Regions from separate parts of the Lysinibacillus sp. RU7 genome, predicted to be linked through region 4. Evidence: riboswitches for the same ligand, from Rfam matches in the RefSeq annotation. Region 4 holds a riboswitch; each other region holds the start of a gene.
The links. A riboswitch is a leader RNA that binds a small molecule or an ion and turns the genes downstream of it on or off. The one in region 4 is predicted to bind cobalamin.
Positions count from the first base shown of each region.

Region 1: it holds a riboswitch for cobalamin, as region 4 does, so the genes downstream of both, nikA (nickel ABC transporter substrate-binding protein) here and AC3II9_RS13885 (FecCD family ABC transporter permease) in region 4, are expected to answer to the same signal.
Region 2: it holds a riboswitch for cobalamin, as region 4 does, so the genes downstream of both, AC3II9_RS05250 (class I SAM-dependent methyltransferase) here and AC3II9_RS13885 (FecCD family ABC transporter permease) in region 4, are expected to answer to the same signal.
Region 3: it holds a riboswitch for cobalamin, as region 4 does, so the genes downstream of both, AC3II9_RS01035 (energy-coupling factor ABC transporter permease) here and AC3II9_RS13885 (FecCD family ABC transporter permease) in region 4, are expected to answer to the same signal.

Region 1 covers NZ_JBYQFK010000036.1:33,157-38,393, forward strand. The annotation lists gene nikB (nickel ABC transporter permease) at 1-153, opposite strand, end outside; gene nikA (nickel ABC transporter substrate-binding protein) at 158-1,756, opposite strand; cobalamin riboswitch at 2,171-2,351, opposite strand; gene AC3II9_RS19655 (nitric oxide synthase oxygenase) at 2,474-3,544, opposite strand; gene AC3II9_RS19660 (hypothetical protein) at 3,808-3,975, shown strand; gene AC3II9_RS19665 (MBL fold metallo-hydrolase) at 4,029-4,952, opposite strand.
Region 2 covers NZ_JBYQFK010000005.1:69,802-75,038, reverse strand. The annotation lists gene cobA (uroporphyrinogen-III C-methyltransferase) at 1-466, shown strand, start outside; gene AC3II9_RS05265 (nitroreductase family protein) at 463-1,023, shown strand; gene AC3II9_RS05260 (cob(I)yrinic acid a,c-diamide adenosyltransferase) at 1,034-1,573, shown strand; gene AC3II9_RS05255 (cobyric acid synthase) at 1,573-3,051, shown strand; cobalamin riboswitch at 3,044-3,222, shown strand; gene AC3II9_RS05250 (class I SAM-dependent methyltransferase) at 3,430-4,266, shown strand; gene AC3II9_RS05245 (CbiX/SirB N-terminal domain-containing protein) at 4,263-5,237, shown strand, end outside.
Region 3 covers NZ_JBYQFK010000001.1:208,135-213,371, forward strand. The annotation lists gene panD (aspartate 1-decarboxylase) at 1-253, shown strand, start outside; gene AC3II9_RS01020 (energy-coupling factor ABC transporter ATP-binding protein) at 345-1,178, opposite strand; gene cbiQ (cobalt ECF transporter T component CbiQ) at 1,179-1,970, opposite strand; gene AC3II9_RS01030 (energy-coupling factor ABC transporter substrate-binding protein) at 1,974-2,258, opposite strand; gene AC3II9_RS01035 (energy-coupling factor ABC transporter permease) at 2,260-3,003, opposite strand; cobalamin riboswitch at 3,130-3,308, opposite strand; gene AC3II9_RS01040 (FBP domain-containing protein) at 3,500-4,111, shown strand; gene AC3II9_RS01045 (nuclease-related domain-containing protein) at 4,181-5,104, shown strand; gene AC3II9_RS01050 (aminotransferase-like domain-containing protein) at 5,203-5,237, opposite strand, start outside.
Region 4 covers NZ_JBYQFK010000018.1:62,235-67,471, forward strand. The annotation lists gene AC3II9_RS13875 (TrmB family transcriptional regulator) at 1-733, shown strand, start outside; gene AC3II9_RS13880 (LysE family transporter) at 747-1,364, shown strand; cobalamin riboswitch at 1,735-1,918, shown strand; gene AC3II9_RS13885 (FecCD family ABC transporter permease) at 2,131-3,129, shown strand; gene AC3II9_RS13890 (ABC transporter ATP-binding protein) at 3,130-3,903, shown strand; gene AC3II9_RS13895 (ABC transporter substrate-binding protein) at 3,960-4,943, shown strand; gene AC3II9_RS13900 (precorrin-3B methylase) at 5,001-5,237, shown strand, end outside.

The sequences.
Region 1 (5,237 bases), on a different contig from region 4:
CATCGCCTCTTCGGTTACAGGCAATTGATTAGCTTGAAAATATGCCTCTATTGGATCAACGGGCATCACGCGTACTAAGAAGAAGGCAATGATTGTGATCCCCCATAGCGCTAGCACCATGCTCAGTAGACGTTTCGTTAAAAATTGCCCCATCTCATCACTTCATTTCATACAAATTGATTGGTACTTCGTATTGTTGTGGGGAGAATGTAATCGTTTCGAATACATCGTTCGCCACTAAATAATTTTGACGATATGAAATGGGCATGAAAATCGCTTCACTTTGAATCGTTTGAATAATACTTTCGTACAGCGCGTGACGCTCTGCTTCATCGGTTGAACGAATCACACGTGTAATATCATCCGTTAACTTCGCATTCGACTCAATACCCGCTTTCGCATAAAAACCGATTTGCTTTTCACCTGTCATTGTACGCAGGTACATATGCGGATCATAAGGCGCTCCCCATGTATCATTGAACATGAGATTATATTCGCCTTCTTTTGAACGCATATAGACTGTTTGACTTTCTTCCCCCATTAAATTGACTTCCACACCAATCTCTTTCCATACACCTTGCAAATATTCAAAGATGGCCTTATGCACTTGCTCACTGCTGTTATAAGGAACTGTCAGTGTCAACGTTTCACCATTCTTTACTCGTATACCTGTCTTTTCATCCATTACCCAGCCTGCTTCATCCAAAATAGCAGCCGCTTTTTGTACGTCATAAGCATATGATTCTACTTCAATATCACTATAAGGGAAGCCCGGTGCAAATAATGAACGTGCTTCTTGCTCTAAACCGTTTAATACGTGCTCCACAATCGTTTGTCGATCAAGTGCATGCTGTAATGCGATACGTACTGCCTTCTCTTGTGTCACACCGTATGTTGTATTGAAAGATAAAATACGTGTTGATAAAGGCTCTGACACTTTTGTGACGTACTGATTATTTTGCTGTAATGTCGCAAATTCAGCTGGTACAAGCTGCCCACTACCAAAAATGAGATCAATATCTCCTTTTTCTAAGGCCATCATACGTGCTTGGGAATCTGCAATCACTTTTACTACTACTTTTTTAATTGACGGCTTTTTACCCCAATAGTTTTCATTACGTGTAAATTCTGCATAACGATCTTGCTCATACGCAGTTAAAATCCACGGACCTGTACCGATTGCTTTTTCAATCCCATCTGCTGTACTACCACTTTCCGGGAATCCCGCGTCCCCTAGCATACGAAGCGGACGAATAAGTGATAACTCTTGTAGGAACGGATAATACGCCTCTTTCAAATGAATTTTTACCGTTGTATTATCCACCACTTCTACTTGGTCAATAACAGTCACTACCTCTAACCAGCTATGTGCTGCACTATTTGCGATAACGGTATCAAAATTACGTTTTACATTTTCAGCTGTAAGCAATGAACCATCAGAATATTGCACACCTTCACGTAGCTTGAATGTATAAATCTTCCCATCCAATGACATGTCCCATGATTCCGCTAATCCAGGTGAAATCGTGCCATCGTTTTCATACACCACTAACGGATCATACAACATTGCTTGAGCAAACATTTCATTTGGCGAATATAAATGTGGATTCACTTCCCCAATATCCTTTGGCCAAGACATCACTAGTGTATTACTTGATTCCTTTGCAGATGTAGCTGCTGTTTGCTCATCATCTCCACACGCTGTTAACAACATCAATATCATTACTGATATGAATAAAATATAAATACGCTTCACTGTTATTCCTCCTATTTTCTAGAAAATGATTCTTATTATCACCCTGATTGATACGTCATTTCACCGCATAGTAAACATCTTGTTTATGTATCCTTGTCATTTCTTGACTGAAAATGACTTGAGAAATAATATCATTTTTCATAAATACTATTCCTTATCAATTGCTAAAATCACTAAATACTTTATGAACGATTTACTTTTATCTCCTCCATGCTTGAATTATGAATCTACTATAGTAGTAATGATTACTATTATCAATTAAATTATACACTTTTCATTTAAAATAACAATCTTCTTTTTTCATTAACAAAAAAGTGCATAAAAAAATACACTTCCTAAGAGAAAGTGCATGGGTGCATTAGTAAATAAGCAAATTGAACATTTGCTTTACTTCGCACCTATCCTCGTAGGTTGAATCGGGCTTAATTTTTGGCAGGTCTCCTGGCTTATCATCAATGCTCCTCACACCTTCCCGTTATAAAACAGTGGCTTCTATGTGATTTGCTCCGAATTACAGTTGCGGGACAGCGACGGACTTTCACCGTACTTCCCTTTTAAGCTAATTCGCATTAGCACCAAAAATCATTCAGTTTTATCATTATGGAACAGTTTAACAATAACAGTAATAAATTTCTATATTTATTTTGTTTGAAATTTCAAACAAAATTATAAAAATAAAACAAAATAGCCCAGACAGATTGGGCTATGAATAGTTCGTTAATATGGATTTTTTTGATAAAAATAATTTGGTTTATGAATGATATTAGGAATTGGTTGATGGAAAATATGTGTTGTAGCTGGCGATACAGGTGGGATTAACCACGTCCAGTTGCCTGTGACATCACGATTGGATTTCCCTTCCTGCTCTTGAAACAACTTAAATTGTTGTGCGGCTGTATGATGGTCAACAATGCTGACACCCGCCTCCTTAAAGGAATGCAGTACCGCAATGTTCAATTCCACTAAAGCACGGTCCTTCCATAATGAACTATTTGTCTCACGCTTCAGTCCCATTACATCCGCTACTTTTGGCAAACAATTATAACGATTCGTATCTGCCAAATTGCGTGCGCCAATCTCTGTACCCATATACCAACCATTAAACGGCGCGGCCTCAAAATCAATGCCACCACAATTAAAACGCATACTCGAAATAATCGGCACCGCATACCATTTTAATTGTAGCTTTTGAAAGGCAGGATACTCAGGATGTGTAATGTCTACTTCCAGTACATACGATTTTGGAATCTCAAACCACTTAGGCTGTTTACCATCTACCTGAATGACGAGTGGTAACACATCGAATGGTGTGCCCTCCCCCTGCCAACCAAGCTTCATACATTGTCTTGTGAAAGTAACCGAATCTGGATCACCAACAATGCCCTTCGTCGTTTCATACCCTGCGTAGCGGATAAGCTGGTGATTCCAAACGCGTACCCTCTTTGATGCAAACACTGTAATAGCAGGACGAATTTTCCCTTCGTTTGTTGCATAGTCAATGTGCCTCAGTAATGCGCGAAAAATATCTTCCTCATTTTGTAGACTGCGCTCATCAAATACATGCAGTGACTGCCAAAAAAGACGCCCGATACATTTATTACTATTTCGCCAAGCAACGCGCGCACCAAATTCTAATTCATCAAAAGTCGGTTCATAGCTACCGATTACTTGGATTTCGGCTACACGCTGCTGTAACCATACTTCGGTCATTTCTTTTTCTTGTTTATATTTATTTAAAAACTCGATTACTTCTTGTCGTTCACGTTCATTTTTTAATAATAAGTTCATCTGCTGACGCCTCCATTGCTTTCATTTTAGAAGAAGGAATATCCCGATGACAATGAATGTAGACAGCCACAAAACATGTATTTTTCATATATGACTAATAATAGACAAAAACAAGCGGACAAGTTTTCTCACACTAAATCATCCTTTATCATTTATGATGAAGCAAACAAGGATGAGCCTCTTGATTGAAAAGATTGGACAGGCGAAACATTCATATCAAGTCCAACGAGTAGTCATTGTATTAAGTTTATGAGTCACTATGTATGAAAACATCGTGCGTGTCATTATGGAAAAAGACTATTCTCTTAATGAAAACAGATGACATCGATCTTTATTTAATCGCTAAAGTCTTAATTGGTACTACAGTAACAAATGCCAAACTAGCCATGTTACAACTATTTAGCAGTATAACTTCTATAAAGCAATTTTAAATCTGCAACATACATAGACATATTATTTTTCAAAAACCATGCAGCTATACTGCCTAGAAAACTAGTGTTTCTCCCAACTTTAAAATTTTTAAATTCTCCATATCAAGCCTCTTGTTATTCCACTTAGCTACTAAACGGTCCAGTGCTTCTTTGGGTGTGTCATCTGCAAGGCGAAAAGAATCGTAATGCATCGGAATAAAGAGATCTGCTTTTAAATCCTGGTATCCCTGTACCGCTTGTTCTGGTGTGAGATGTTGCGATTCCATAAACCATTCTGGTTCATAGGACCCAATTGGCATTAAGACGCAATCCACCTTAAATTGCCTTCCAATTTGTTTAAAACCATTATGATATCCAGAATCACCAACAAAATAAATATTAGCTTTGTCCCCTTCAATCATCCACCCGCCCCACAAGGATTTATTTAAATCATTCAGGTTTCTTCGTGACCAATGAAGGGAGGGGATAAAAGAAATTTTTAATCCCTTGTGAAACATGGAATCCCACCAAGAGAATTCTTTCGTATTATTTAGCCCTTTTCTTAAAAAAGTGGATTTTAATCCTTTCGGAACTAAAAACAGTGGGTTGCCCTTTAACTTAATTAAGGTACGAAAGTCAAGATGATCATAATGATTATGTGAAATTAGAACAATATCAATGTCTGGAATATGTTCAATCGGTACGCCGGGTTTAGTTAATCTTTTTTCAAACCCTAGTCTTGATGCCCAAACTGGATCGGACAGTATATTTAAACCCTTCAGTTGAATTAAAAAGGTTGCATGACCAATCCAAGTCACAGCAGTTACCTGACGATTACTTCCAATAAATTCTGTTTCCACTTTTTCAATATGTGGGACCTGAAACGAAAGATCTTTCTTTTTTAAGAACCTTTCGACTCGCCATTTTAGTAAGTGTTTAAATGAAACTTTCTCCACTGCATAAAATTCTTTTTCTTTCAATATTAATTCCCCCTTCATACTTTATGGTAAGACAAATAAAAGACTGTCTTGACAGCCTTTTATACTCAGTTTGAATTATGATATTATGGTTTAAACAAATCCCTAACTTTACATTTAATATAATTTAAAAGTAGTAAAAAATAATATATACAATAATGAGGATCGGAATTAAAACTGGTATTAAACTATTTTCAATTACTGTATTGGCTTCTTATCCCGCTAAAGTTTGATCGCCGACATAAACTTCTACATTTGAGTTAATTTCATAATTCCAAACCCTTGTCTCCCAAGGGTTTCAAAACA
Region 2 (5,237 bases), on a different contig from region 4:
AGAGGAAGCAGCTGTTTTAAAAGAGGCTGGCGTTCCATATGAAATCGTACCGGGTATTACAGCCGGTATTGCAGCACCAGCTTATGCAGGGATTCCAGTGACACATCGCGATTTTGCGACAAGTTTTGCGATTGTAACAGGGCATGGACGAGCAGAAAAGGGACAAGATTTTTTAGATTGGGCTTCTTTAAAAGGCATCGATACGATCGCGTTCTATATGAGTGTCGGGAATATCGCGCATATTACGGCACAGTTAATCGCCCATGGAAAAGCACCAACGATGCCGGTTGCGGTCATTGAATGGGGAACAACGAGTGATCAGCGTACATTTACGGCGACACTTGAAACGATTACGGCTTGTATTCAAAACGAGCAAATCGTAAATCCAGCAATGATTTTAGTCGGTGAGGTTGTCAAAGTAAGAGAGCAAATTGAATGGTTTAAAGAAGGGGTGTTGAGCAAATGATAATGCTTGAAAAATTAAAGCAACGCCGTGCCATTCGTCAATATGAACAAAAGCCGGTAGAGCGTGAAAAAGTTGAGCAATTATTGCAAGCAGCAACGTATGCGCCAAATGACCGTATGCGTGAGCCTTGGCATTTTTATGTACTACAGGGTGACAGCTTAAAGCGTTATGAAGAAATGGCGAATGCCTATTTACAGGAACGTTTCCCAACGAAACCTCATTTAGTGACAAGCTCACTAGAAGTGATTCAAACGACACCACTTGTGATTGTAGTAACGGCGGATAAAGTTGCTGGAGACGAAGGCGCTACAAAGGACAATGAGTTTGCTGTTTGTAGTGCCATTATGTCCATGTGGCTTGCAGCGGAGGAATTAGGACTTGGCTTTGTATGGCGTACACGTGGTGTAGGGCTTGTTCACGATGAGCGAATGCACCAATTTATCGGTGCGACAGAGGAGCAACAAGTAATCGGTACGTTATTTATCGGTTATCCTGCAGAAACACCGACAACGGAGAAAAAACGCTCACATTTTAGCGAGAAGACGACGTGGTTATAGGGGGAGCGGCATGACGAAAAGAGGACTTGTGCTAGTTTATACAGGTGATGGTAAAGGAAAAACAACTGCTTCGCTCGGTGTCACATTACGTGCGATTGGTCGAGGCATGAATGTCAAGTACTTGCAATTTATTAAATCTCCGGAGCGTACATACGGCGAGCAACTGGCGCTCCGCAAGCTTGGTGTTGAAACAGAACAGCTAGGTATCGGTTTTACGTGGACAAAAACACCAGAGGAACATCGTGTTGCACTGCAAAAAGCGTGGAATAAAGTGAAAAAAGCACTACAAGATGAATCAATTGATTTGCTTGTTTTAGATGAATTAAACAATGCACTTGCCATTACAAAATTCCCAATCGATGATGTACTCCCTTTAGCAGAAGTGTTAGAAGCGATTCAAAACCGTCCGCCCCATATGCATTTGGTCATTACGGGACGTTCTGCCAATCCAGCTATCATTGCGTTAGCTGATTTAGTGTCGACAATTGAACCGACGAAGCATTATTACGCAGATCAAGATGTGTCTGCTGTGAAAGGACTTGAATTTTAATGAAGGCCATTATGGTTCAAGGGACGGCTTCAGACGTTGGGAAAAGTGTGATTTGTACAGCTTTATGTCGTATTTTAGCAAACGACGGCTACAGAGTGGCTCCGTTTAAATCCCAAAATATGGCATTGAACTCATATATTACAGAAGACGGTGGCGAGATTGGACGCGCGCAAGGTGTACAGGCAGAGGCGGCACGTACCATTGCAACAACGGATATGAACCCGATATTACTGAAGCCAAAGGGCGATATGGTATCTGAGGTCATTGTACATGGGAAGCCTTTTGCGAATATGGACGCTGTTTCCTACCGCGAACAATTTGTTGAAGAAGTGATGCCATTAGTAAGATCATCCCTTCAACGTTTATCACAACAATATGATGTGCTTGTACTTGAAGGCGCAGGTAGTCCCGCAGAAATTAACTTAAAGGCAAGAGATATTGCGAATATGCGCATGGCACATGAAACAGATGCAGCCGTTATTTTAGTCGCAGATATTGAACGAGGTGGTGTTTTTGCTTCGATCGTTGGTACGTTGATGCTGTTAGATGAGGCGGAGCGAGCGCGTGTAAAAGGCATTATTATTAATAAATTCCGAGGGATGAAGGAGCTACTTGATAGCGGGATTACGTGGTTAGAGGAATATACGAATATTCCAGTGCTTGGTGTAATTCCACATATCGATGTGCAAATCGAGGCAGAGGATTCGATGGCGTTATCAAGCTTGCGACTAAAAAAACCACAAGCTGAGGAGTTTCCAATCGATGTTGCGGTTATTTGTTTCCCGCGCATTTCGAACTTTACCGATCTCGATCCATTAATGGATGAGCCACAAGTAGGTGTACGCTTTATCAAATCTGTAGCAGAGCTGAAAAATCCAACAGTTATTATTTTACCGGGGACAAAAAATACGGTAGAAGATTATGAATGGCTGGAAAAAACGGGACTGGCACAGGCGATTCAGCAACACGCACAAAAGGGCACGTATATATTTGGCATTTGTGGTGGCTATCAAATGCTTGGGGAAACATTAATTGATGAGGAAGCGATTGAAGCAAGTGGTGGTCGGACTAAAACACTAGGGTTAGTACCGTTAGAAACGATTTTTGTAGCAGAAAAACAAACGGTTCAAGTATCTGGCCAACTGTCTACTGGTGAACAGGTAACAGGCTATGAAATTCATTTAGGGCGTACACGAGCAAACGATTTAGTCAAACCTTTTGTACAATTACATGACGGTCGAACAGATGGCGTAAGAAGTGACGATGATCGTATGATTGGTACGTATTTGCATGGAATTTTCCATAACCGACAGTTCACAAGAAATTATTTTAATCGAATTCGTCTTGAAAAAGGATTAGCAACAATTGATACAGCGGTGCAATCCGAAGCAGAGCGTCGCGAACAAGCCTATGAAATGCTTGATGTGCACGTGCGTCGCCACCTGAATATGGAGCTTTTATATACATTAATTACATAGCATGTTGTTTGGTGTAGTGAGAACTACTTAATAGGGAAGTGTGATGCAAATTCACCACGGTACCCGCCACTGTAAAACGGAGCAACAAATCGTCACCACTGCGTATGCGGGAAGGGATTTGTCTTGTGAGGATGTGAAGTCAGGAGACCTGCCAAACGAACACGAAATGTACCCACGGGATTATGGGAAGCATTGTACTACATATGATAGTGCTTGCTTTCAAGGTGGCGTCTGAAAACATTTGAGACGCTACCTTTACGACGAGGATGGTGGTAACCATCGTAGGGGCAATAATTCTTAGTAGGTAGTGATCAAGAAGTGAAGGGGGGGCCCGAAAGTAATTTCTGGCCTCTCTTTTTTATTAGAGGAGGGAATAAGTTGAAAGGACCATTAGCAATTGATTTTGAAAAGCTATGGCAGGAAGGGATGCTTGATTGGCATGGTAATATGCCAGAGCGAATGGTAGATGATTCGCTAGAGGAAGCCTTTTGGGCACAGTCGATGCAAAAAAAATCATACAAGCAAACCGAAGCCCATGCCGTACCGATTTATAAGGTGATGAAAAAGTATATTGGACAGGAAGATTCTGTGATTGAAATTGGTCCTGGATGGGGAAATTATACATTTCCACTAGCGGAGGATGTAGCCAAATTAACATGTGTGGACGGTTCTAAAAGTGTGCTTTCTTATTTAGCACAATACTTTGAAGAGGCTAACCATGTGTCATTTATGCAGGGGAAATGGGAAGAAGTAGCGCTAGAGCAACATGATGTCGTGTTAGGCGTGAACTGTTTTTACCGCATGTATCAGATGCTCGACACGCTAAAGAAAATGAATGCATTAGCAAAAAAACGAGCAATTATCGGGCTGACAACAGGGCCGATTCAACCGCATTACAAAATATTAGATGAAAAATACGGCTACTCCATTAAATACCCACGCCGCGACTATATTGAAATTTTAAATATGCTATATCAGCTTGAAATTTATGCTGATTGCGAAATGATTCAACTGGAGCGTACGTATCATTATCCGACAATGGAAGCGCTAGTTGCTGCACAAAGTAAAAAAATTATCGACACGGACTTTTCAGCGGAGCATGTACTCGAGTCATTAGCGCCGTTTATTGAGCAGGATGCAGACGGAGTACATTATCGTCATACATTTTATGCCGCGGTCATTTCGTGGGAGCCAAAAAAGGAGCTGACAACATGACAACATGGAACTTACAAGGAATGCAACGTCATTTATTAATTTGTAACGGTAGTACGTGTATGGGCGCAGGTGCTGAAGAAGTGACACTTGCGATCCGAGATGAAATTACAAAAAACAATCTAGATGAAATGATCCATACATCACGTACACGCTGTAACGGCCGTTGTAAGGATAAATGCGTCGTTATTTCCTATCCAGAAGGAAAATGGTATAGCGTACAAGATGAGCAAGTAGGACGAGATATTGTAACAGGTCAAGTGGAAGATCAGCACATGATTTACAATATGACGCAAGATGGTTTAGCACAAGCAACGCCAACTTTTACAAAAGGTATATCGAAAACGAAAGTATTAAAACGAAAAGAAAAATCCAGTGCGACAAAAAAAGCGATATTATTTGTTGGACATGGCAGCAGAGTAGAAGCTGGAAATGATGAAGTGCGTGAGTTTATAGAACGTACAACCTACTTAATCGACCCTGCTATTTTAGTAGAAACATGCTTTTTAGAATTCGCTTCACCGAATATTGAAGACGGGATCGAGCTTTGTGTTGAAAAGGGCGCAGAGGAGATTCATGTGATTCCCATCATGCTACTCCATGCGGGACATTCTAAAATGCACATCCCAGCAGAGATTGAGCATGCAAGAGAACAATTCCCAGGCATCACCTTCACGTACGGGCAAACGATTGGGATTCATGCGGGAATTTTTGAAATTTTATTGGAACGGTTAAAAGAAATTGGCTTTGACCCATATCAAAAACATGAAGATACAGCCATCTTATTGGTAGGACGTGGTGGAAGCGATGAAGAAGCGAACGGGGATTTCTATAAAATTTCACGTTTACTTTGGGAAAAGCTTGACGTTCCTTGGGTAGAAAGTGCGTTTATGGGTGTCGCAACGCCAACAGTTGACGAGGGCATCGAGCGCTGTGTGAAGTTTGGAGCGAAAAAAATCATTATGCTGCCATAC
Region 3 (5,237 bases), on a different contig from region 4:
AGCAATCGTTAACAACAATAACGGTGCCCGTCTTGAAACATATGTCATTAAAGGCGAGCGCGGGTCAGGTGTTGTATGCCTAAACGGTGCGGCTGCGCGTATGGTTCAGCCTGGTGATATTGTCATCATCATTTCCTATGTGCTTATGGATGCAGAAGAAGCGAAAAACCACGTACCAAAAGTAGCGATTATGGATGAAAACAATCGCATTAAAGAAATGATTAACTACGAACCAGAAGCAACGGTAATGTAGATAGAAATGAGGAGGAGCTATCCTATTAAGTAGGGGTGGCTCTTTTTTAAATGAAAAAACAGCCTGAGAATTATTTCTCCAGGCTGTTTCGTTACAATTCCATCAATGCAAAGAGCTGTTCCTTTGTTTGCGGAAGGGGAGTGTCTGATGGGATTTTTCCAGCTTGCTTTAACGCCTCTGCCAACTCGACAATCCAAGGCGTTTCAATATGTGTTTGTGCTAGTAAATCCGGATTTGTAAAGAGCCCCTGTGCATCGCCTTCATATAAGACTTTCCCTTTGTGCAATACAATATAATAATCTGCCCAGCCATATATAAAATTAATTTGGTGCGTAGCATAAAGGAAGGTACGATTGTCTTCGTTTAATTGCGCCAAATATTCCATCAGTTGTGTAGAGAAATAGTAGTCGAGACTACTTGTTGGCTCGTCTAAAATAAAGACTTTTGGATTCATCGCATACACACCGGCAATCGTAACGCGCTTTTTTTGCCCACCACTTAAAAAATGAATCGGTCGGTGGGCTAGTGGTGTTAGCTCCGTTAAGGCAAGGGCTTTATTCACTTGCTCTTCAATATACCGAGCATCCCAACCGAGATTTAACGGACCAAACAAAATATCCTGTTTGACAGTAGCAGCAAATAGCTGATTGTTTGCATCTTGGAACAGAAGCCCGACTTGCTGGCGCAAATTTTTTAAGTCGGATTTTTTGTATTGTAATGGTGTCCCTTGAAAGGAAATCGTGCCGCTCGTTGGCTTAATGAGCCCCATTAGTAGTTGAAAGAGCGTTGATTTCCCTGAGCCATTTTCCCCTAAAATCGCAATTTTCCGGTTCATCGGAATAGTGAGTGACAGATCCTCTAACGCCTTTGTCCCATCTGGATAGCAATAATCTACATGTTGTAACGTAAAATAAGCGTCGTCCATTTAAAGTCCTCCTTGTAGCCACATGATGCCGATGATACTACTGCCATAGAGCGCGAGTATCCATGCCATTTGCTTGTTCCACTGCTTATGCTCACAAAATGCCATAGGTACAATAAAGCAATCAATCGTACGTGCATGCATTGCGAGTGTGAGCTGCTCATTTCGCACAAGAAGCGAATGTAGCATCGCAACAATTAAAGAACTTAGCGAACGAAAGCTAACTTTTATACTCGTATAGCCTAAGCGTGCTTGTTGCGCTATGTACAGTTGCTGTGCACAGCTTAAAAATAAAAAAATGAAACGATATGTTAATTCGATGAGTTCTATTAAAATCGCTGGCACGTGGAGCCTTTGTAGCAACTGGCTTAACTCGTAAACGGGCGTTGTGAGAATTAAAAAATATAAACTTGTAATGGCACCGGATGCGGTAAATAAAATCGTAATGGCACGTTTTACATCAGATTCCAATATAAAAATGTTCCAGTTGCCAGAAGAATGGTACCAAATCACATCAACTGGCATAGCAGGCGCAGTAGAAAATGATAGGACAATCGCTATGACACCTGTCACACTAAAACCGAGTGGTGCGATGAGTAATTTACTATAAACACTAACAGGAATACGTGCCATGCCTACAATCAGAACACTCATTACCGCAATTGTCCAGCAAGCAATGGCAATATCCCTCGTCATTGTCACAATCAATAATGCCCCAACGGCTAATAACGCTTTTTGTGCTGCGGGTACATGAGAAAGTCGGTTAATATAGGCGTATTGGTCAATCGCTATCATGGATTAGTCGTTTTTTGAAGGATTCGCACGGCCGCGCATAAACCCAACAAAGTAGCCGATAATCGCAGCTCCGATTGCTGCTTGTAATACGAATAATAAGCTTTCAATTTCTCCACTTGGTGGCTCCCAAATTGCATTAAACCAAGGCTCATAATCTGTTGCAATTTCTGTAATTGCTTCTTCTGCTTCCCCGTCAGCCCCACCAAATTCAGCATCTTGTAGGAAAATAATCGGGAAAATCGCTAATGCAACGACAATCGCTAATAATAATAGATTTTTCTTTAGCATCTTAATTCTCCTTCGGTTGTAAAATACGTAAGCTTGTTAATTCACGCACATTGTATTTTTGTAAGAAATTCATGACAATCACTGTCAGTAAGCCTTCACTAATCGCTAAAGGAACTTGAGTTAAAGCAAAAATACCGCCAAATTTTTGGAAAGAAGCGACGAAGCCACCAACCTCAGCAGGGAAAGCTAATGCTAATTGAATCGATGTCATCACATATGTACCAAGATCGCCTAGCGTTGCTGCTAAAAATACGGCAATGGAGAAAGACAGACCAAGCTTTGTCGCGCCCTTGTAAACACCGTAAGCAATAAATGGTCCAACGATCGCCATTGAAAAAATATTAGCGCCAAGTGTTGTAAGTCCACCATGTGCAAGTAGTAGTGATTGGAATAATAAAACGATTGTCCCCATGACACTCATCACTAGTGGTCCAAATAAAATAGAACCAAGTCCTACCCCTGTTGGATGTGAACAGCTTCCTGTAACAGATGGAATTTTTAATGCCGATAAAACGAAAGTAAATGCCCCAGATAAAGCAAGTAGCATTTTACTATCTGGATGTTCTTTGACAACTTTTTGAATCGAACGTAAACCAAGAATTAAGAAAGGTAAGCTGATAGCGAACCAGAAAATCGCCCAAGCAATCGGTAAATACCCCTCCATAATATGCATGGCATATGCTTGTTTCGGAATAAATAGTAGAACGATGCCGAAATAAAGCAATTTAGTCAATCGATTGTTCATGTTTCATTCTCCTTTTGTTATTTTATGACGAAAAAGTGCATAAAAAAATACACTTTCTAGGAGAAAAGTGCACGATGAAAAAAGCAAACAAGCGTTGCTTCTATTCGTACCTATCCTCGTAGGTTGAATGGCGTTTAATTTTTGGCAGGTCTCCTGGCTTATCATCAACGCTCCTCACACCTTCCCGTTTAAAAACAGTGGCTGTGTTGTGAGTCACTCCGAAATTACAGTTGCGGGACAGCATCGGCCTTTCACCGATTTCCCTTTTAAGCTAAATCTATAGCACCAAAAATCATTCAGTTGTCGTCATTGAAAAATAGTCTAACAGTTTTGAAAACTTTTTTCTAGTTCTTTTTTGGTTACTAAGAGAAATATGTACTAGAATTATATATTCTGAAATAGGAAAAGCTATTGAAAGAAATATTTGAATACAAGCTAACTATTATTTTCCCCTAATCCTCCAAACGTAGTAAAATGGTGGGACGGAGGGATAAACATGAACGTATTTCAAATGCATTTAGTTGAAAAGCAAACAATGAAATTATTAAATAGCATCGCAACAACAAAGGATGAAAGCGTATTAAATGCTGTACGTGGTATAATCGATACGACATTAACAGAAGCGGATGTACCGCGCTTTATTATCGATGATGTGTTGCTAGTAAAGGAGCGCCAACAGCTTGAGCCATTTATGACGTTTGTTAAATTAAACGTAAAGCCATTTCCTGACGTCTCTGAGCAAGTAGTGAAGCGTCTATGGAAAAAAGATAAAAAAGTGAAAGCGCCAAAAGTAACAGATCCACTTGTAACGTTTGTTTCATGGGATGATACAACAACACGTTCCCGTTATTTCGTGTATGAACAAGAAGGTAAATTAGTAGGGGTGAAAGGCGTCCTTGCTATGGAAAAAACACAAGGCATTTGTGCCCTTTGTCAGCAACATAAGGATGTATCCCTTTTTACCACAAAGGAAAAGGGCGATGTTGAGGGAACGTATAAAACCTATAGTCAGTATATTTGTGCCGATGCAATTAGCTGTGAACGAAATATTGATTCAGCAGAAAAATTGCACAGCTTTATGGAAACAGTAAGACCAAAAATGCGCTAAATTTTTATTTTGGATGAAAGTAGTGATCCCTGTTTTATTTTGTGCTACGCTCGCCATGAGGTGGTTGTCTTGATTTTAATTGAACGGGATGAATCATTTAAAATAAGTACATTACAAGCAGGCGTTCGGCGTGGCTTAATCGAGCTTCGTGATTCACTATATCGAGCAGAATTGGGTCTAGTAGGGGAGCTGTATGTGGACCGAATGTGGCATGATTTTCAACTGAAGGAGCCGTATTATTTACTCCATAATTATTGCATTAGTCAGCATCAAATCGATACTGTATTTATTTGCAGTCGATTTATATTAATTGTAGAGATTAAAAACATCAGTGGACGTATTACGTTTGAAGAAGAGAAATCGCAGTTTTTACGTGAACGGGAAGATGGCACGATAGAAAGTTTTCGAAATCCGATTGATCAAGTAAAGCGCCATGTACGCTATATAGAGAGTATAATCGATGCTCGTTTGCCTATTTTTTATGCGGTTATATTTGCTCATCCGCGGACAATTATCGGTCGTATACCTCTTGGTGAGCCTGTGTTTAAACTGAGTGGATTGGAAACGTTTGTCCGAAAATTGTTAGCACAGTGTCCTGAAAAGTTGAATCCAGTTCATCTCGAACAGTTTGCACTATGGCTTGCAAGGAAGCATCAAGTTCGTAATGAAACGGTACAAATAGATGTTTCACGTGTTATGCCTGGTGTATTGTGCTCCAAGTGTACAAAAGGAATGAAGTTTCAGCATGGGAAGTTTATTTGTTTAAGATGTAATCGAAGTGGGCTAGAGGACTTTTATGTGGGGTTAGCTGATTACCGGTATTTGATTTCGGAATGGATATGTAATCAGGAGTTGCGGAGGTTTTTTCATATTTCTTCTGAAGATGCGGCGAGAAGGCTTTTGAAAAACTTAGCATTTGATTTTACAGGAAGATATAAAGATCGAAAGTATAGAATTTGTTTAGAAAAATTGAATTCGCGGGTAAATAGGTGAAAATCGCGGGTAAAGCTATAATTTTCGCGGGTATTTCACCAAAATTCGCGGGTAAATCTAAAATCCCTGCTTCCACACAAGAAGCAGGGATCATTTCATTAACTATTCACTTTCGAATATTGATGAAGGATCT
Region 4 (5,237 bases):
GGAGCCTGCAATAAATGGTTATGAAATTAGTAAAAAAAGTGGTGTACCACGCTCAATGGTTTATGCAGTCATCGCAAAATTAGTAGCAAAAGAAGCAATCATAGAGCTTCGAACTGAACCACCTACATATACGCCAGTTCCAGTAAAAGAACTGGTCATGAATCGCAGAAGGCAAACAGAGGATACACTGACCTTTTTAGAAAAAGAGTTGCAAGCCATTGAAAAGCCTGTAGAAGTGAATGTGATTAAGCATATTGAAGGGAGAAAGAAGATTATTAATGCTATGCAAAAAGTAATGCTAGCAGCGAAGGAGGAAATTTGGCTTTCTGCATGGGAAGAGGAACTAGATGAATTAAAGAATTCAGCCTTAGAACAAGGCGAAAAAGGAATTAAGCTATATTCAATGCTTTTTACTAATCAGGAGACTGACTCATTCGGAGAAACGTTTTACCATCGTCGAGATACTGCTGTCATTGAAGAAGGTAGAATGAGTAAAAGATTAACGATTGTCATACAAGATAATCAAGAAGTGCTGATTGCGGGCTTTTTTAATGGGCAAATTCCTCAAGCAATTCAAACAGCTGAACCCATGTTAGTTCTATTGGCAAAAGAATATATTCGACACGATATGATGATGAAAGTTGTGAGCGACAAAGTAGGGAGCGACGTACTTCATTCATTATGGCAAGGTGATGATCTATTAACTTATATTGTACGTAATGTGAAGAAATAAGGGAGCTATTTTTATGTATATAGAAGTTTTTGTAGTAGGCATTTTAGCAGCTTTATCACCTGGGCCTGATTTTGTCGTCGTCATGAAAAATAGTTTAGGCGCAGGGAGAAAATATGGTGTAGCTACAGCTTTGGGCATAGCCAGTGCATTAATTGTTCATATAACTTATACCATTTTAGGTTTTACCATTGTATTAGAAAAACTACCAATTGTCTTTAATGTCATTAAACTTACTGGCGCTGCTTACTTACTTTGGTTAGGCTTGCAAGGAATCCGCTCACAAGCTCGCTTAGAGAATTCAGATGGTAAAAGCATAGACCGTTTATTGAAACAATCTGTGATGCGTTGCTTTCGTGAAGGTTTCTTATGTAATGTACTGAATCCTAAATCAGCATTATTCTTCCTAAGTATTTTTTCACAATTTATCGGACCAAACACTTCAAAGTGGATGGGGTGGATATATGGTGGAGAAATCATTTTGGCGGTGGGGCTTTGGTTTATTTTACTAGCTATACTTATTTCGAATAATTTTTTTAGAAGACTATATCAACGTTACATGCATTGGTTTGACCGTGTTCTAGGTATCATTTTAATTGTTTTTGCGGTTACTATTTGGATAACGATGTTTTAAAGTTCAAAGGGATATAAAAATTAATTATGGCATTATATACGGGGAATGGTTATATAAATAACGGTCTCTTGAAAAGAAGAATACAAATTTAGCTTAATTAACTAAATGTGTTTCAGAATGTATTTTTGGAAATAAGGTGAATAATGGTATTTTTAATATTGAAGAATGAGCTTAGTTAAAATGGAGTGTGTTTCAGCATAAGGGCTTTGAGTAGGATTGAAGTATTATATAATGATGTTATTTATGTAAAAAAAACTTACTTTACCGGGTAGTTATTTAAGATAAAAAATACTATTTATATACACGTAATATTCAGAATTCATCAAAACTATTGTGAGTTATGATAGATTCTGTTAGTGTAAGAATTACAAAAAAATATCATATTATTGGTGCAAATAACGTCTTGTTGTTTGCTTAAAAGGGAAGTCGGTGCAAATCCGACGCTGTCCCGCAACTGTAAATCGGAGTAACTCACAAATGCCACTGGGAAACTGGGAAGGCTGTGAGGCGCGTTGATGATGAGCCAGGAGACCTGCCGGTAATAGTAGAGCATTTACATAGAACCACGAGGATGGTTATAGTGAGTAGGGTAAATATACCCTTTATTTCGCTATGACAATCTCCTTGGATTCAAGGAGATTTTTTTATTTGTCTTTGTAACAAGCGGGAACAAAAAGAGAAATAAAACCTTTGAAAGGAGCTTAGTGTGCAGAAAAAAGGGAAGATTCATTTTGGTTTTCTTGTGGTAATTTTGCTCATTGTTTTAATGATTTCCATGACAATAGCTGTCATCATTGGCTCTGTTTCCATTACATCTGCGACTGTTTGGCGCGTTATTTTATCGCATGTGCCGTGGAATGTATTGGGGATTGAAGCGGACTGGAGCCGATCACAAGAAATTATTATTTGGCAAATTCGGACACCACGCGTACTACTAGCGATGGTTGTCGGGGCAGGACTTGCCATTTCAGGTGCAGCGATTCAAGCACTTGTGCGGAACTCGATAGCGGATCCGTATATTTTAGGGATTTCATCTGGTGCTTCCGTTGGTGCCACGGCGGTCATTTTACTTGGGGCCTTTTCTTTTTTAGGGATATATGCGCTATCATTTGCGGCCTTTATTGGGGCAACGATTGCGGTTATCATTGTCTTTTTATTATCAAGAGTCGGGGGAAGAGTGTCTGTCATTCGTCTGTTATTAGCTGGGATTGCGGTGTCACTGGTGCTTTCTGCGATGACGAACTTTATGCTCCTCATGTCTAAGGAAGAGGGCGGTATTAAAGCGGTGATGCACTGGATGATGGGCAGTTTAGCCGGTGCGAAGTGGAGTAACTTAATGTTGCCGATGGTTGTTTTTGTCGTTGTGTATGTAGTGTTACGCATTCATGCACGTCATTTGAATTTACTATTACTTGGAGAAGAATCGGCACTCACGTTAGGGGTGAATTTAGAGAGGTTTCGTTTATTACTCATTTTACTTGTCTCCCTTTTAACAGGGGTGCTTGTTGCTGTCAGTGGTGCCATCGGATTTATTGGCTTAATTATTCCGCATGTTGTCCGCATGCTCGTTGGGTCCAATTATAAATTTGTTTTGCCCATTAGTGCTTTACTTGGTGCGATTTTCCTCGTTTGGGCAGATGCGTTAGCACGGATTATTATTGCCCCTGAAGAAATGCCGATTGGAATTATTACAGCATTATGCGGTTGTCCATTTTTCATTTGGATGCTGCGCAAACAAACCTACTCATTTGGGGAGGGTGAGTAAATGGTATATGTGGCACAAAATCTTTCTTATACCATCGGGCAAGCAACGATTTTACATAATGTGTCTGTACATGTGAAAGAGCGTGAATTGGTAGGATTGATCGGTCCTAACGGTAGTGGTAAATCGACATTATTAAAAAATATGTACCGGATGTTGCAGCCAAATGAAGGGCAAGTTTTTCTTTTTGGAGAGGACATGCTAACGAAACCAGCAAAAGCTGTCGCGAAACAGTTAGCGGTCGTCGGGCAAGAAACACCTGTATTGTTTGAATTTACGGTGAGAGATTTAGTCGCGATGGGGCGTACACCGCATAAACGATTGATTGAACGAGATACCGTAGAGGATCGTCAAATTGTAGAGCAATCGATGGAGCAAACAGGGATTACCCATCTGAGTGAGCGTCATTTCAGCTCATTGTCGGGTGGAGAAAAGAAGCGCGTCATTGTGGCAAGAGCATTGGCACAGCAAGCGCAAGTGATGGTGCTAGATGAGCCGACGAATCATTTAGATATTCAGTATCAGCTGCAATTAATGGATTTAATTCGGAGTTTGCCTATTACGATTATGGCGGCACTCCATGATTTAAATATTGCGGCTACGTATTGCGACAAAATTTATGTGATGAAAAAAGGGGAAGTTGTTGCTTATGGTACGCCGTTAGAGGTGCTGACACCAGCGCTTTTACGCGATGTTTTTGGCGTACATGCGGAAATCGGTATTCACCCGATTACGAAGAAGCCGCAATTATTTTATATACCTGAATCCATGTTATAGATCGTGAGGAAGCATACACTTCTTTCTATATAAATTAAAAATAAAGGGAGATTGACATGAAAAAATTGAAGAACATGTGGCTTGTGTTTATCACGGTTATGGCACTGAGCGTTTTAGGTGCTTGTAGCAATGAAGAAGGTAAGCAAGAGAAAGTAGCACCTGCACAAGCGGAAGAAAATGCCGTAACGATTGACAATAATGACACAACACAAGTATATGAAGAAGCACCGACAAAAGCGATTTCCTTAAACCAACACGTAACAGAAATTATGCTAGCGTTAGGCTTAGAGGATTCGATGGTTGGTACGGCTTATTTAGATGATGAAATTTACGAACCATTGCAAGAGGCCTATGCGAAAGTGCCGGTATTAGCAGAGCAATATCCAACAAAAGAGCAAGTGATTGATGCAGAGGCAGATTTTTTATATGCAGGCTGGAAAAGTGGCTTTAGTGAAAAAGGTATTGGGACAGTGGAAGAATTAGAGGCGTTAGGCATTCACACGTATTTACATACGTCCTCAAGTATGAATAATCCAACATTAGAGGACATTTTTACCGATATTCGTAATATCGCAAAAATTTTCCGTGTAGAAGATCGAGGGGAAGCATTAATTGAACAAATGAAAAATGATGTAGAGGCAGTTCGTGCAAAATTGCCTGAGCAATCGGAGCCATTACGTGTACTTGTGTATGATAGTGGAGAGCAAGACGTGTTCACAGCAGCTCAAAACTTTATGAATGAGCTAGTGACAATTGCAGGAGGACAAAATGTTTTTGGTGATGTCGAGTCTGGCTGGACAACGGTATCAAAAGAAGATGCTGTTGAACGTGACCCACAAGTAGTTGTCGTGATTGATTACGGTTCAACAACAGCGGAAGAAAAAATAGCGTTCTTAAAAAATGACCCAGCATTAAAAGAAATGGATGCGGTGTTAAATGAACGCTTTGTCATTTTACCATTATCAGCTGCATCAGAAGGTGTACGTGCAGCCGAGGCGATTAAAATTTTAGCAGAAGGCTTCTACCCAGAAAGCTTTTAATAAGTAGAGATAAGCTAGCGTTTTGCTAGCTTATTTTCATCTAGAGGAGGACGTACTATGGGGCGCAATGCATTTACGAAAAATGTGCCAGAGCATACATTTGCGACATTAAATAAGGAAAGTTCATATACACGCTTAGCGATTAGCCCAGGAGTGATTAATAAACATTACACACCTGCACAATTGCAAAAAATAGCGGAAATCGTAGGCGAAGATGGGGCGATTAAATATTCTGCTTCGTATTATTTACTGATATCTATTCCTACAGAAAAACGATTAGAAATCCAGCAGCAG